2 regions of the Allobosea sp. LjRoot90 genome follow, and region 2 is predicted to be linked to the other one. Evidence: riboswitches for the same ligand, from Rfam matches in the RefSeq annotation. Region 2 holds a riboswitch; the other holds the start of a gene.
The links. A riboswitch is a leader RNA that binds a small molecule or an ion and turns the genes downstream of it on or off. The one in region 2 is predicted to bind thiamine pyrophosphate.
Positions count from the first base shown of each region.

Region 1: linked by a shared signal. The riboswitch ahead of thiC (phosphomethylpyrimidine synthase ThiC) and the one ahead of ACSQ3M_RS01630 (ABC transporter permease) in region 2 are both predicted to bind thiamine pyrophosphate.

Region 1 covers NZ_CAXUTF020000016.1:12,802-18,892, reverse strand. The annotation lists gene ACSQ3M_RS28340 (OmpA family protein) at 50-1,087, shown strand; gene ACSQ3M_RS28335 (hypothetical protein) at 1,208-1,489, shown strand; gene ACSQ3M_RS28330 (hypothetical protein) at 1,572-1,772, shown strand; TPP riboswitch at 1,876-1,979, shown strand; gene thiC (phosphomethylpyrimidine synthase ThiC) at 2,058-3,935, shown strand; gene thiO (glycine oxidase ThiO) at 3,941-4,942, shown strand; gene thiS (sulfur carrier protein ThiS) at 4,911-5,108, shown strand; gene ACSQ3M_RS28310 (thiazole synthase) at 5,113-5,883, shown strand; gene ACSQ3M_RS28305 (HesA/MoeB/ThiF family protein) at 5,898-6,091, shown strand, end outside.
Region 2 covers NZ_CAXUTF020000001.1:352,299-358,389, reverse strand. The annotation lists gene ACSQ3M_RS01670 (protein-L-isoaspartate O-methyltransferase family protein) at 128-769, opposite strand; gene ACSQ3M_RS01665 (YgaP family membrane protein) at 865-1,335, shown strand; tRNA gene ACSQ3M_RS01660 (tRNA-Cys) at 1,420-1,493, opposite strand; tRNA gene ACSQ3M_RS01655 (tRNA-Asn) at 1,684-1,758, shown strand; gene ACSQ3M_RS01650 (VanZ family protein) at 1,820-2,248, shown strand; gene ACSQ3M_RS01645 (glutathione S-transferase family protein) at 2,282-2,911, opposite strand; gene ACSQ3M_RS01640 (hypothetical protein) at 3,096-4,265, shown strand; gene ACSQ3M_RS01635 (TenA family protein) at 4,360-5,007, shown strand; TPP riboswitch at 5,067-5,163, shown strand; gene ACSQ3M_RS01630 (ABC transporter permease) at 5,261-6,004, shown strand; gene ACSQ3M_RS01625 (ABC transporter substrate-binding protein) at 6,048-6,091, shown strand, end outside.

The DNA.
Region 1 (6,091 bases), on a different contig from region 2:
AGGCCAGCAGCCCGGAGCCCTGTCGCAGCCGGGCGCGTTGCCCGGCCAAATGCAGCCGGCCCAGCCAGGGATTCCGGGCCAGGCCGTCCCTGACCGCCAGGGCCGCCGTGGCGGCATCGGCCTTGGTGGCGCCGCCGCGATCGGTCTCGGTGCCGCTGCAATCGGCGGCATCATGGCGACGCAAGGCGCGACGCGGCTCGACGATGTCCGCGGCCGGCGCGAGGAGCGCCGCGAGGGCGATGTCACCATCATCCGCGAGCCCGGCCGCACCATCATCCGCGGCGACGACGACCGGGCCGTCATCCGCTACGACGAGACGCAGCGCTTCCGCGATCTCGGCCTCGACACCCGCAGCGAGCGCCGCGGCGAGGAGAATGTGACGATCTACAATCGTCCCGACGGCACGCAGATCGTCACGGTGACCGACACCGAAGGCCGGCTGCTCCGCCGTTCGCGGCGCGAGCGCGACGGCGCCGAGTTCGTGATGATCGACAATGTCCGTCGTGACGGGCCGCAGGCCCGCTTCGCCGAGGAGGTGGTTGTGCTGCCGCCGCCGGAGCTGCGCATCCCGCGCGAGCGCTACATCGTCGATGCCGAGCGCGCCGACGAACGGCTGATCTACGAGACGATCACCGCTCCGCCGGTCGCCCCGGTGCCGCGCCGCTACACGCTCGACGAAGTCCGCTACTCGCCCGATCTGCGCGCCCATATGCGCAGCGTCGACGTCGACACGATCAACTTCGAGTCCGGTTCCTGGACCATCACGCCGGACCAGGGCGGGCGCCTGCGGGTGATCGCGCAGGCGGTGCGCCAGGCGGTCGAGCGCGCGCCGAATGAGGTCTTCATGGTCGAGGGCCATACCGATGCGGTTGGATCGGATGTCGACAATCTCTCGCTCTCGGACCGGCGGGCGCAGTCGGTCGCCGAGATCCTGACCCGCGACTTCGGTGTTCCCGCCGAGAACCTGACGACGCAGGGCTATGGCGAGCAGTATCCCAAGGTCCAGACGCAGGGCGACTCGCGCGAAAACCGCCGCGTCACGCTGCGCCGGATCACGCCGCTGCTCACCGGCCAGAACCAGCAGTGAAGCGGGGCGGCTTGCGGGCCGCCCCTGCCTTTCTCCGCCCGGCATTGGAACAATCGTGGTTTGCTCCGAGTTTTCCTGAAGGGCAGGCTGGTCTTGCGCCTGCCCGACTGGAGCAGTGCCATGCGCAAGAACCCATGGGTCCTCCTCGGACTGATCGCCGCCGGGCTGATCGTGGCGGATGCCGCCGCCGCGCAATCCTCCCCGCCGCAGCCCCAGCGTCAGCGCGCCCCAGGCGTGCCGATCGCGCCGAATGCGAGCGAGGTGCAGAAGCTCGAGCCGCGTTCCGATCGTGTCGAGGCGACGCGGGAGCGTGAGCGGCTGGCGCGAGACCGTTCGGGGCCGCCGGAGCCGAATCGCGCGGTTCCGATGCCGAAGCCGGTGCCGTCGATCATCGCGCCTTGATCGGGTCCGGCCCTAGAGCTCGCGGTTTCGGATTCAGATTCAGGTAAGGCTCGCCGCCTATGTTCGCGGCGAGGAGCCTGCCATGAGTGAAATGTCGGTCGCGATCGCGCAAAGCCTGGTCAGCATGAAGTCGGCTGCAACGCAGCAGGCTTTGCAGATCGAAATGGTCAAGCAGAACGCCGATTCCGATCAGGCCCTCGTCGCCATGCTCCAGCAGGCTACCGAGCAGCAGCAGGCAACGCTGCCCGCCGGCCAGGGCGGCAACCTCGACATCACCGCCTGATTTTCCGACCTCTCCGCGTGTAATGCCCGCCACGCATGGCGGCGCGGCGCAAAGCCGTGGTCCTTTGCCAGTTGCGCGCAGATCACGACGGTTCTAACCTCCGCCTCGTTCCGAGGGGTGCTCGCAAGAGCTGAGATGGCCTGACGGCCGAACCCATCGAACCTGATCCGGGTCATACCGGCGGAGGGACTGGAACGCGGCTGCGCCACAAGTGCATTCCGCAGACAGCGACTGGACCGTCAGACGCCCCGGATCTCCTGAACCTGAGAGGGAGGAGATCCTAAGATGAACGCCCATACCAAGCCCCAGAAGAACAGCGTCAAGGCCGCGCCGCAGACGGTGACGACCGGCCCGATCATCGGCTCGCGCAAGATCTACGTCGCCGCGCCCGAGCATCCCGAGATGCGCGTGCCCTTCCGCGAGGTCGTCCTGACGACCGACGCAGAACCGCCGGTGCGCATCTACGACCCGTCCGGCCCCTATACCGAGACCGACGCGACCATCGACCTCAACGCCGGCCTGGTGCAGCCGCGCCGGGCCTGGCTCGATGCGCTCGGCTTCGAGACTGTGCCTGGCCGCATGGTCACGGCCGCCGACAACGGCCATATCAGCGAAGCCCAACTCGTCCCGGCCTGTCCGGCTGAGCGCCCGATCCTCGAGGCCAGGTCCGGCCAGATGGCGACGCAGTACGAATTCGCCAAGGCCGGCATCGTCACGCCCGAGATGATCTACGTCGCCCATCGCGAGAATCTCGGCCGCGCCGCCATGCTGGAGGGTGCAAGAGAGCGCCATGCCGACGGCGAGAGCTTTGGCGCCTCGGTTCCCGAGTTCGTCACGCCCGAATTCGTCCGCGACGAGATCGCCCGCGGTCGCGCCATCATCCCGGCCAACATCAACCATCCCGAGCTTGAGCCGATGGCGATCGGCCGCAACTTCCTGGTCAAGATCAACGCCAATATCGGCAATTCGGCCGTGACCTCCGGCGCCGCCGAGGAGGTCGAGAAGCTGGTCTGGGCGATCCGCTGGGGCGCCGACACCGTCATGGACCTCTCCACAGGCCGCAACATCCACAACATCCGCTCCTGGATCCTGCGCAACTCGCCGGTTCCGATCGGCACGGTTCCGATCTATCAGGCGCTGGAGAAGGTCGGCGGCGACCCGATCAAGCTCGACTGGGAGGTCTTCAAGGACACGCTGATCGAGCAAGCCGAGCAAGGTGTCGACTATTTCACCATCCATGCCGGCGTGAGACTGCCTTACGTCCCACTCACTGCATCCAGGGTCACCGGCATCGTCTCGCGCGGCGGCTCGATCATGGCGCGCTGGTGCCTGGCGCATCACAAGGAGAGTTTCCTCTACGAGCGCTTCGACGAGATCTGCGAGATCATGCGCAAATATGACGTCTCGTTCTCGCTCGGCGATGGCCTCAGGCCCGGCTCGATCGCCGACGCCAATGACCGCGCCCAGTTCGCCGAGCTGGAGACGCTGGGCGAGCTGACCAAGGTCGCCTGGGACAAGGGCTGCCAGGTGATGATCGAGGGCCCCGGCCATGTGCCGATGCACAAGATCAAGGAGAACATGGATAAGCAGCTGCGCGAATGCGGCGAGGCGCCGTTCTACACGCTCGGACCGCTGACCACCGACATAGCGCCAGGCTACGACCACATCACCTCCGGCATCGGTGCGGCGATGATCGGCTGGTTCGGCTGCGCCATGCTTTGCTACGTCACGCCGAAGGAGCATCTCGGCCTGCCGGACCGCGACGACGTCAAGACTGGCGTCATCACCTACCGGATCGCGGCCCATGCCGCCGACCTCGCCAAGGGCCATCCTGCCGCGAAGATCCGCGACGACGCGGTATCGCGGGCGAGGTTCGATTTCCGCTGGGAGGACCAGTTCAACCTGGCGCTCGATCCGGACACCGCCCGCGCCTACCACGACGAGACCCTGCCGAAGGACGCCCACAAGGTCGCGCATTTCTGCTCGATGTGCGGCCCCAAGTTCTGCTCGATGAAGATTACCCAGGACCTGCGCGCCGAAGTGCTGGCGATGGGCGACAATGAGCGCGCGGCGCTCGAAGCGATGGCCTCGCAAGGCATGGCAGAGAAGTCGGAGGAGTTCCTCAAGAAGGGCGGCAACCTCTATCTGCCCGCGGCGGAGTAGGGGCCATGCGCGTCGCTGTGATCGGGGCCGGCGTCGCCGGCCTCGTGACGGCGCTCGAACTGGCGGAGCGGGGCGTCGCGGTCGAGCTGTTCGAACGCGGCGCCGGGCTCGGCGAGCAGGCCTGCTCCTGGGCTGCCGGCGGCATGCTGGCGCCCTGGTGCGAGCGCGAGAGCGCCGAAGAGGCGGTCGTCACCCTCGGCCGGCAGGCCCTCGACTGGTGGCCGAGCCATTATGGTGAGACGCTCGCGCATGGCACGCTGGTGCTCGCCCCGGCCCGCGACGCCGGCGAACTGACGCGCTTTGCTGCGCGGACTGATGGCTTCGAGCGGCTCGATGGCGACGGGGTCGCCGCGCTGGAGCCCGACCTCGCCGGCCGCTTCCGGCAGGGTCTGTTCTTCGCGCAGGAGGCTCATCTCGACCCGCGCCTGGCCATGGCGGCGTTGGCTGGGGCGCTACAGGCGGCCGGTGTGCCGATCCATTATGGCGCCGCGGTCGAGGAGGCGGGGCTCGATGCCGATCGCATCGTCGATTGCCGTGGCCTTTCCGCCCGTGACCGCTTGGGTACGCTGCGCGGCGTGCGCGGCGAGATGCTGGTGCTGCGTACGAACGAGATCAGCCTGAGCCGCCCGGTGCGGCTCCTGCATCCACGGATTCCGCTCTATGTCGTGCCGCGCGCCGACGGGCATTTCATGATCGGTGCGACGATGATCGAGAGCGATGATCGCAGCCGCGTCAGCGCTCGCTCGGCGATCGAGCTCCTGAGTGCCGCCTATGCGCTGCATCCGGCCTTCGGCGAGGCCGAGATTGTCGAATTGCGTGCCGATGTCCGCCCGGCCTTTCCCGATAACCTGCCCCGCATCGTCGAGGACGGCCGGGTGCTGCGTTTCAACGGCCTTTTCCGCCACGGCTTCCTGCTGTCGCCGGCTCTGGCCCGGCAGGTGGCCGATCGTCTCCTCGCATCCAAGGAGCTGTCCGATGCAGATCATCGTCAACGGCGACACGCGTGAGGTCGCTGCCCCGGTCCTGGCCGAGACACTGGCCGAGTTGGGCTATGCCGGGGCGGTCGTCGCCACGGCCGTGAACGAGGCTTTCGTGTCCGCCGCCGCGCGAGCGCGGACGGTCCTCGCCGAAGGCGATCGGCTCGAGATCCTCGCGCCGATGCAGGGAGGCTGAGGCAATGGATTTCTACGGCTTCACCCCGCGCTCGCGCTTCTTTCTCGGCACGGCGCAATATCCCTCGCCGGCCGTGCTGCAGCGGGCGGTCGAAGCGGCCGGCGTCGATGTCGTCACGGTCTCGCTGCGCCGCGAAGCCGGGCGTCTCGGTGGCGGCCAGGACTTCTGGGCCCTGATCCGCGGCCTCGGCGTCAGGGTGCTGCCGAATACGGCCGGCTGCCATTCGGTCAAGGAAGCGGTGACGACTGCGCAGATGGCGCGTGAGGTCTTCGGCACGCCCTGGATCAAGCTGGAGGTGATCGGCGAAGCCGACACGCTTCAGCCCGATGTGTTCGGCCTCACCGAGGCGGCGCGCATCCTCTGCGCCGAGGGTTTCGAGGTCTTCCCCTATATGACCGAGGACCTCGTCGTGGCCGAGCGGCTGGTCGAGGCCGGCTGCCGGGTGCTGATGCCCTGGGGCGCACCGATCGGCACCGGCAAGGGCTTGAACAACCCTTACGGCCTGCGGGCGCTACGGGCGCATTTTCCGGGTATCCCGCTCGTCGTCGATGCCGGCATCGGATTGCCCTCGCACGCGGCCGCGGCAATGGAGCTCGGCTACGACGCCGTCCTGCTCAACACTGCGGTCGCGAAAGCCGGCGATCCGGCAGCGATGGCGGCCGCCTTCGCCCGCGCGGTCGAGGCCGGGCGCCTTGCCTTCGAAGCGGGGCCGATGGAACCGCGTGACATGGCCGCGCCGTCGACCCCGGTGCTCGGCCGGGCCCTGCTTGGCTGACGGTGGAGGGAGCCATGAGCGATCGCTATGCCCGCCAGATCGTGCTGCCGGAGGTCGGCCCCGGGGGGCAGGCGCGACTGGCCCGTACGAGCATCTTGGTCGTCGGCGCCGGCGGGCTCGGCTGTCCCGTTCTGTCCTACCTCGCCGGCGCCGGCATCGGCCGATTGCTGCTGGTCGATCCCGACCGGGTCGAGGAAAGCAACCTGCA
Region 2 (6,091 bases):
CCAATGTCGCGAGAGGAACTGGCTGTCTTTCATTTCTGCACTGCCGCAAAAATGCGACACTCCCGCCAGCGATTAGTACCGACGGACTACCCATTCTGGGGAAAACCGCCCCGGAGGGCGATCCGACTCACAGGGCGAACACCTTCGCCTTAAGAAATTCGCGCAGCGCCGGCGCAGCCGCATTGAAGACCGGCCTGCCGGAAAACGATTCGCCGGTCTTGCGATAGAGCACGACGCGCGCCGAACGGCCCAGCCCCTCGACCACGATCAGGCGTCCGCCCTGGCGGACATGGCGGAACAACGGCTCGGGTTGAATCTCGCAGGCGCCGCTGACCAGCACGGCATCGAACTGCCGGTGTTCCGGCAGGCTCGCGACCAGCTCGGCGGCCGGAACGCCCGGCTGGGCGAAGGCGGCACGCGCCAATGCCAATGCAGCCTCGTCCGGCTCGAGCAGCGTCGCTCTGGCACCCATCGCCGCCATCAGCGCCGCGCCATAGCCCGAACCACCACCGTATTCGAGGACTTCCTCGCCCGGCTGCAGATCCAGCATCTGGATCATGCGCGCGCTCACCATCGGCTCCGGCAGGGCCCGGCTCGTGCCCGGCAGCGGCTCCTGGCGGTCGAGATAAGCCAGCTGGGACAATTCGCCCGGCAGGAACGCCTCGCGCGGCACCGCGTCGGCCGCGGCGAGCACGGCGCGATCGGTCACGTCATAGGTGCGCAACTGGCAATCGACCATCACGCGCCGCAGTTCGGCGAAGCTGCTCATGCTCAAATCTCCAAAGGAAGACGCCCCGGCGGGCGCCTCGACCCCTGCCCGCGGGTTTTGGGCGAGGCGGCGGCAAAAGGCAAGGCCGGCAGGCGGTGCACGGCGACAGCGATGAGAGTCTCGGCCCCGCTCTCGCCACATCCATCGTCGACTTGTCGAGCCGGGCGCCGCACTCCTCGCGAAGGATATTTCCGCTGCGCGAGAACGATCCGGCAAGCTGCGCGTTTCAGCGGGGTCGCAACGGTCGAGGCGAAATGCGCTTTCCATCAGGAAGACAGGAGCTGAGGGCCGCCTTCAAGCGAATCGAGGCCGAGCTCCCGCCCCGATTCGCCAGGGCGATGCGCTGGCTCCAGCATCGCGATTCGCGTCTGATCCGGATCCCGGCTGGGCTCGCCCTCATCATCGGCGGCGTGTTCTCGTTCCTGCCGATCCTCGGTGTCTGGATGCTTCCGCTGGGCTTGATGCTGCTCGCCGCCGACGTGCCGCTGCTACAGCGGCCGATGGCGCGCTTCGCGACCTGGTGTCTCGGCTTGCTGGAACGCTTCAGGCGCCGTCGCTCGGACTGATTGATCGGCCAAGGCCCTTACGAGGACGTCGCCCCCGCGGGACTACCCGCCGAAAATCACCGAAACATCAATGCAGGAATAAGGTGGAGGCCTCGCCCGGAATCGAACCGGGGTGCAAGGATTTGCAGTCCTCTGCGTAACCACTCCGCCACGAGGCCATCCCGGAGCGCCGCCCGAAGCGTGCTCCTCGGCGGGCGTATAACCACATGCCGCAGCGCGCCGCAACCGAAACTCTCTCGGCAATGTGAATTGACGCTGGGGCAGACCGAGCGTCCACGATTTTCTCGGGCCCGATGCCAGCAAAGGGCTTGCACCGGGTGGGCACCGCCGCTATACGCCGCCCACCGATCCCGGATAGCTCAGCGGTAGAGCAATCGACTGTTAATCGATTGGTCGCAGGTTCGAATCCTGCTCCGGGAGCCAGCATTTTCGAGGGCTTGAGCGACAGACGCTTGGGCCCTTTTTGTTAGCCGCGGACGGATTGGTGCAGCAGGAGGCGCGACGGACGACGATGCGGCTCTTCGGGCTTGAGCTTTCCCTGCGCCGCTGGGCCGCCCTGATCGGCTGGGTTGCGGTCGCCGTCGTCATCGTCGCGACCCTGTCCCCGATCGGCGCCCGCCCGCATATCTCGCATCTGGGACCGCAGATTGAGCGTTTCGTCGCCTATCTGGTCGCCGCCGCGGCTCTCGCTACCGCCTATCCGGCGCGCAAGGGCGTGATTCTCCTGTGCATCATCACCGGTGCCGCCGGACTCGAACTCGCCCAGCATTTCGAGGCGAGCCGGCATGCCCGCGCGCTGGATGCGCTGGTCAAGATCATGGGCGGCCTGACCGGGCTTGGCGCCGTGGCGCTGTGCGAGCGGCTCTGGCCGAAGCGCACCGTCGCCCTTGTCAGGGCCCGCCGCCCGGACTGACCGGCCTGCCGGCCGATTCTCGCCCTACCTCCGCTAGGCCGCCGGCTGCACGCTGGCGAAGGCGTCCGCGATCCGCTGCGGCGCCAATGGTCGCGCATACATGCGTTCGAGATAACGCTGAAGGCGTGGGAAGCCGTCGAGCAGGCCTTGCTCGTTCGCCCAGTCCATCAGATAGGCGGTGACGCAATCGGCTGCCCCCATCCGGTCGCCGACGATGAAATCGCGCCCCTCCATATGGGCTTCCAGCACCGCAGCCATGCGCCTGAAATCGCCGCCGGCGAGCACGATGTCCTGCGGCAGCCGCTTCTCCTCGGGATAGAGGAAGCTGTGCTTGGTAATGCGCCAGAGCGGTTGCTCGAGCTCGGTCATCGCGAACAGGATCCAGCGATAGACCTGCGCCCGCTGATCTAGGTCGTCCGGCAACAGGCGCTTCTCCGGAAATTTCTCGGCGAGGTAGAGGATGATCGCCGCCGATTCCGGCAGGACATTGTCGCCGTCGACCAGCACCGGCAGCTTGCCGGCGGGATTGAGCTTCAGGAACTCCGGGGTCTGCGTCTCGCCGCCGAGAATATCGACTTCGATATAGTCGAACGGCACGCCGAGCTCCTTCAGGCCCCATAGGGCGCGCAGGGTCCGCGTCGGCCCGAATCCATAGAGCTTCATCATCGTCTCCTCCCATACATACCAATTGGTTTGTATTGATATCCCTCCGGCTGACAGCCTGTGTCAGCAATCATCGCCGCGACCTTCCACAGCGCCATGATCGCGCCACCATCGCGCCTAGCTTCACCTCCCCGAACGGCGCCGCGATCGACAGCGGCGCGCCCGTCCCTGGAGAACCGATGCGATGCTCACCCGTTCCGCATTCGTGGCGCCGCTGCTGCTGATTCTCGCCGCACCCGCCCTCGCCCAGACCGCAACGACGACGGCGGCTCCGGAGCCGGCGGCGGCGAGCAAGGCGCCAGATGCCTGCCGCCTGCTGCCGCAGGCCGATCTGGAGGCACTCTTCCCCGGCCGCCCGATCACGGCCAAGGGTCCGACGCTGAGCCCGATCAGCCGCGGCCCGCAATATGCCGAGAGCTGCATGTACTCGGTGAAGCTGCCGAGCCCGACCTCGAAGATGGACCATGCCCGCTTCGCCTCGGTCACGGTGATCCGCTGGGACGGCGTCGCCAAAGGCCGCGAGACCCCGACGCAGGCCTTCGCCTCGATCAAGGCGACGCGCGAGAAGGTCGCGAGCGATCCCAGGCTCACGCTCAAGCTGGAGTCGCTCTCCGGCATCGGCGACGAGGCCTTCCAGGAGACCAATTCGTCGAGCGTAGTTGTCCGCGCCCGCAAGGACGACCTGATCTATTCCGTCTCGGTCGACCTCTATTCCGAGCAGACGCCGCCGAACGCGCTCGCTCTCGCGAAGCAGGCGGCGGCACGCTGGCAGGGTGGCACCGGCATGGTCGATGCGTCGCCCAAAGTCGCGGCGAATAGCGCCGTGACGGTGCCGGCGGATACCCGCACCTCCTCCGTCGCGCCGGCCGAGCAATGGCCCGACGCCTGCACCCTGCTGACGCCGGCCGAGGTCAAGGCTGCCTTCCCTGACATGACCGTTAGCGAGCCGCGCAAGCTGATGGGCAAGATCACCCATGAAAGCCGCGAGAACCGGGTCGAGGCGCTGCCGAACCCGATCGGCTGCCAGTTCGACGCCAAGCGCACCGTCGAGAAGGACGGCAAGCGCACGGTCGAGCTCAACCAGATCCAGGTCAGCGTCCGCAACGTCGCCGCCAGCGAAGAGCTGTCGAAGCGCTGGTTCCAGAGCGCGATCAAGGTCTCGGAGGCCAAGACCCCGGTTTCGGGCCTCGGCGACGAGGCCGCGCTCGACATCATGAACCGCATCCATATCCGTAAGGGCCTCACCACGGTCGACGTCCGCGTCTCCGGCGGCGAGCGCGACCAGGCGCTGCACGATCAGGCGAAGGCGCGCGTCGGCGAGCTGGCGAAGCTCGTGGCGGGGCGATTGAAATAACGCGTCGGCGCGATTGCCGCATGCGGCCGCCGCGTGTTCCGGCGCGGCGGCGCTGCTGCTAGGGAGGGGCCGATCAGCAGAAGGCACCGACCTCATGACCGCCCGTTTCACCGAAACCCTCCGCCTCGCCAGCCAGCCGGCCTGGTCGCAATCCGTCGGCCACCGCTTCGTCACTGAGCTGCTCGAGGGGACGGTCTCCGACGTGGTCATGGCCCGCTATCTGGTCCAGGACCACCGCTTCCTCGACAGCTTCCTGACCCTGCTGGGTGCGGCACTCGCCGGCGCCGACAGCTTCGAGGCCCGGCTGCGCTTCGGCCGCTTCATCGGCATGGTCTGCGGCGAGGAGAACACCTATTTCCTGCGCGCCTTCACAGCGCTCGGCGTCAGCGAGCGCGAGCGCGCCGAGCAGCCCGACACGAAAGCCACCGCTGGCTTCAAGGCGATCATGCGCGAAGCCGCTGCGACGCGTTCCTACGCCGCCGCCCTCTCCGTCCTCGTCGTGGCCGAATGGCTCTATCTCGACTGGGCCCAGCAGGCGTCGCAGCCGCTGCCGGCGAACTTCGTCCATGCCGAATGGGTCACCCTGCACGACAACCCCGACTTCCGCGACTTCGTCGGTTTCCTGCGAGCGGAGCTCGATCGCGTCGGCCCGAACGAAGCGGAAACGAGCCGAGACTTCTTCCTGCGCACCGTCGCACTGGAGAAGGCCTTCTTCGACTCGGCCTATGACGGCGAGGCCTGACTGGCACCGTATGGCCTGAGACAGGCGTGACAGGCGCAAGCCTTTCTGCCACAAGGGCTTACGAGAGACGGGGGCGTTCGCCGCAAGGCGAGCTGAGAAGCACCCTTCGAACCTGAACCAGATCATGCTGGCGGAGGGAGTCGCTCGGGGCAGCCTCGTCAGCGCTTCTCCCCGTGCCCGCCTTCCACCGGAAAGGCGAGCCTTGACGACGCATGGCGCGACAGAGCGGAGCTCGGCTTCCGCGAGGCCGGTGATGGCCGCGCTCGCCCCGGCGCTTCGCACCATTCTCGTCCTGCTCCTGGCCTGGCAGGGCGCGGTCTGGCTGTTCCAGCCGCCGCGCTACATCCTGCCCTCGCCGCTCGAGGTCGCCGCAGCCTTCCAGCGCCAGCCCGGCTTCCTCCTCGGCCACAGCCTGACCACCATGGCCGAGATCGCGCTCGGCTTCGTACTCGGCTCGCTGTTCGGCGCGCTGACAGCGGTCGCGATCGTGGCGCTGCCGCGGCTCGGGCGCCTGCTTTGGCCGGTCCTGCTCGTCCTCCAATCCTTCCCCGTCTTCGTGATCGCACCGCTGCTGGTCGTCTGGTTCGGCTTCGGCATGGGCTCGAAGGTGATCATGGCGACGATCATCATCTTCTTCCCGGTCGCCTCCGCCTTCGCCGACGGCCTGCGCCGGACCGACCCCGAGCTCATCGACGCCACCGCGCTGACGACGGCGACGCATTGGCAGACGCTCCGCCATGTCCGCCTGCCTTTGGCCATGCCGAGCCTGCTCTCGGGCCTGCGGGTCGCAGCTCCGCTCGCGCCGCTCGGCGCCGTGATCGGCGAATGGGTCGGCTCCTCGGCCGGGCTCGGCTTCGTCATGGTCCAGGCCAATGCCCGCATGCAGACCGACACGGTCTTCGCCGCGATGACCGTACTCGCCGTGCTCAGCCTCGTCCTGCGCCATCTCGTCGATGCGCTCGGCCCGCGCCTCATTCCCTGGACGAGCGAGCCGTGACGCCGCTCCGTCCCGAACCGATCAAGCAGAAGGATTTCGCCGCATGACCCTCCGCGCCCTGACCAGACGCGCCCTGCTCGCCACCGG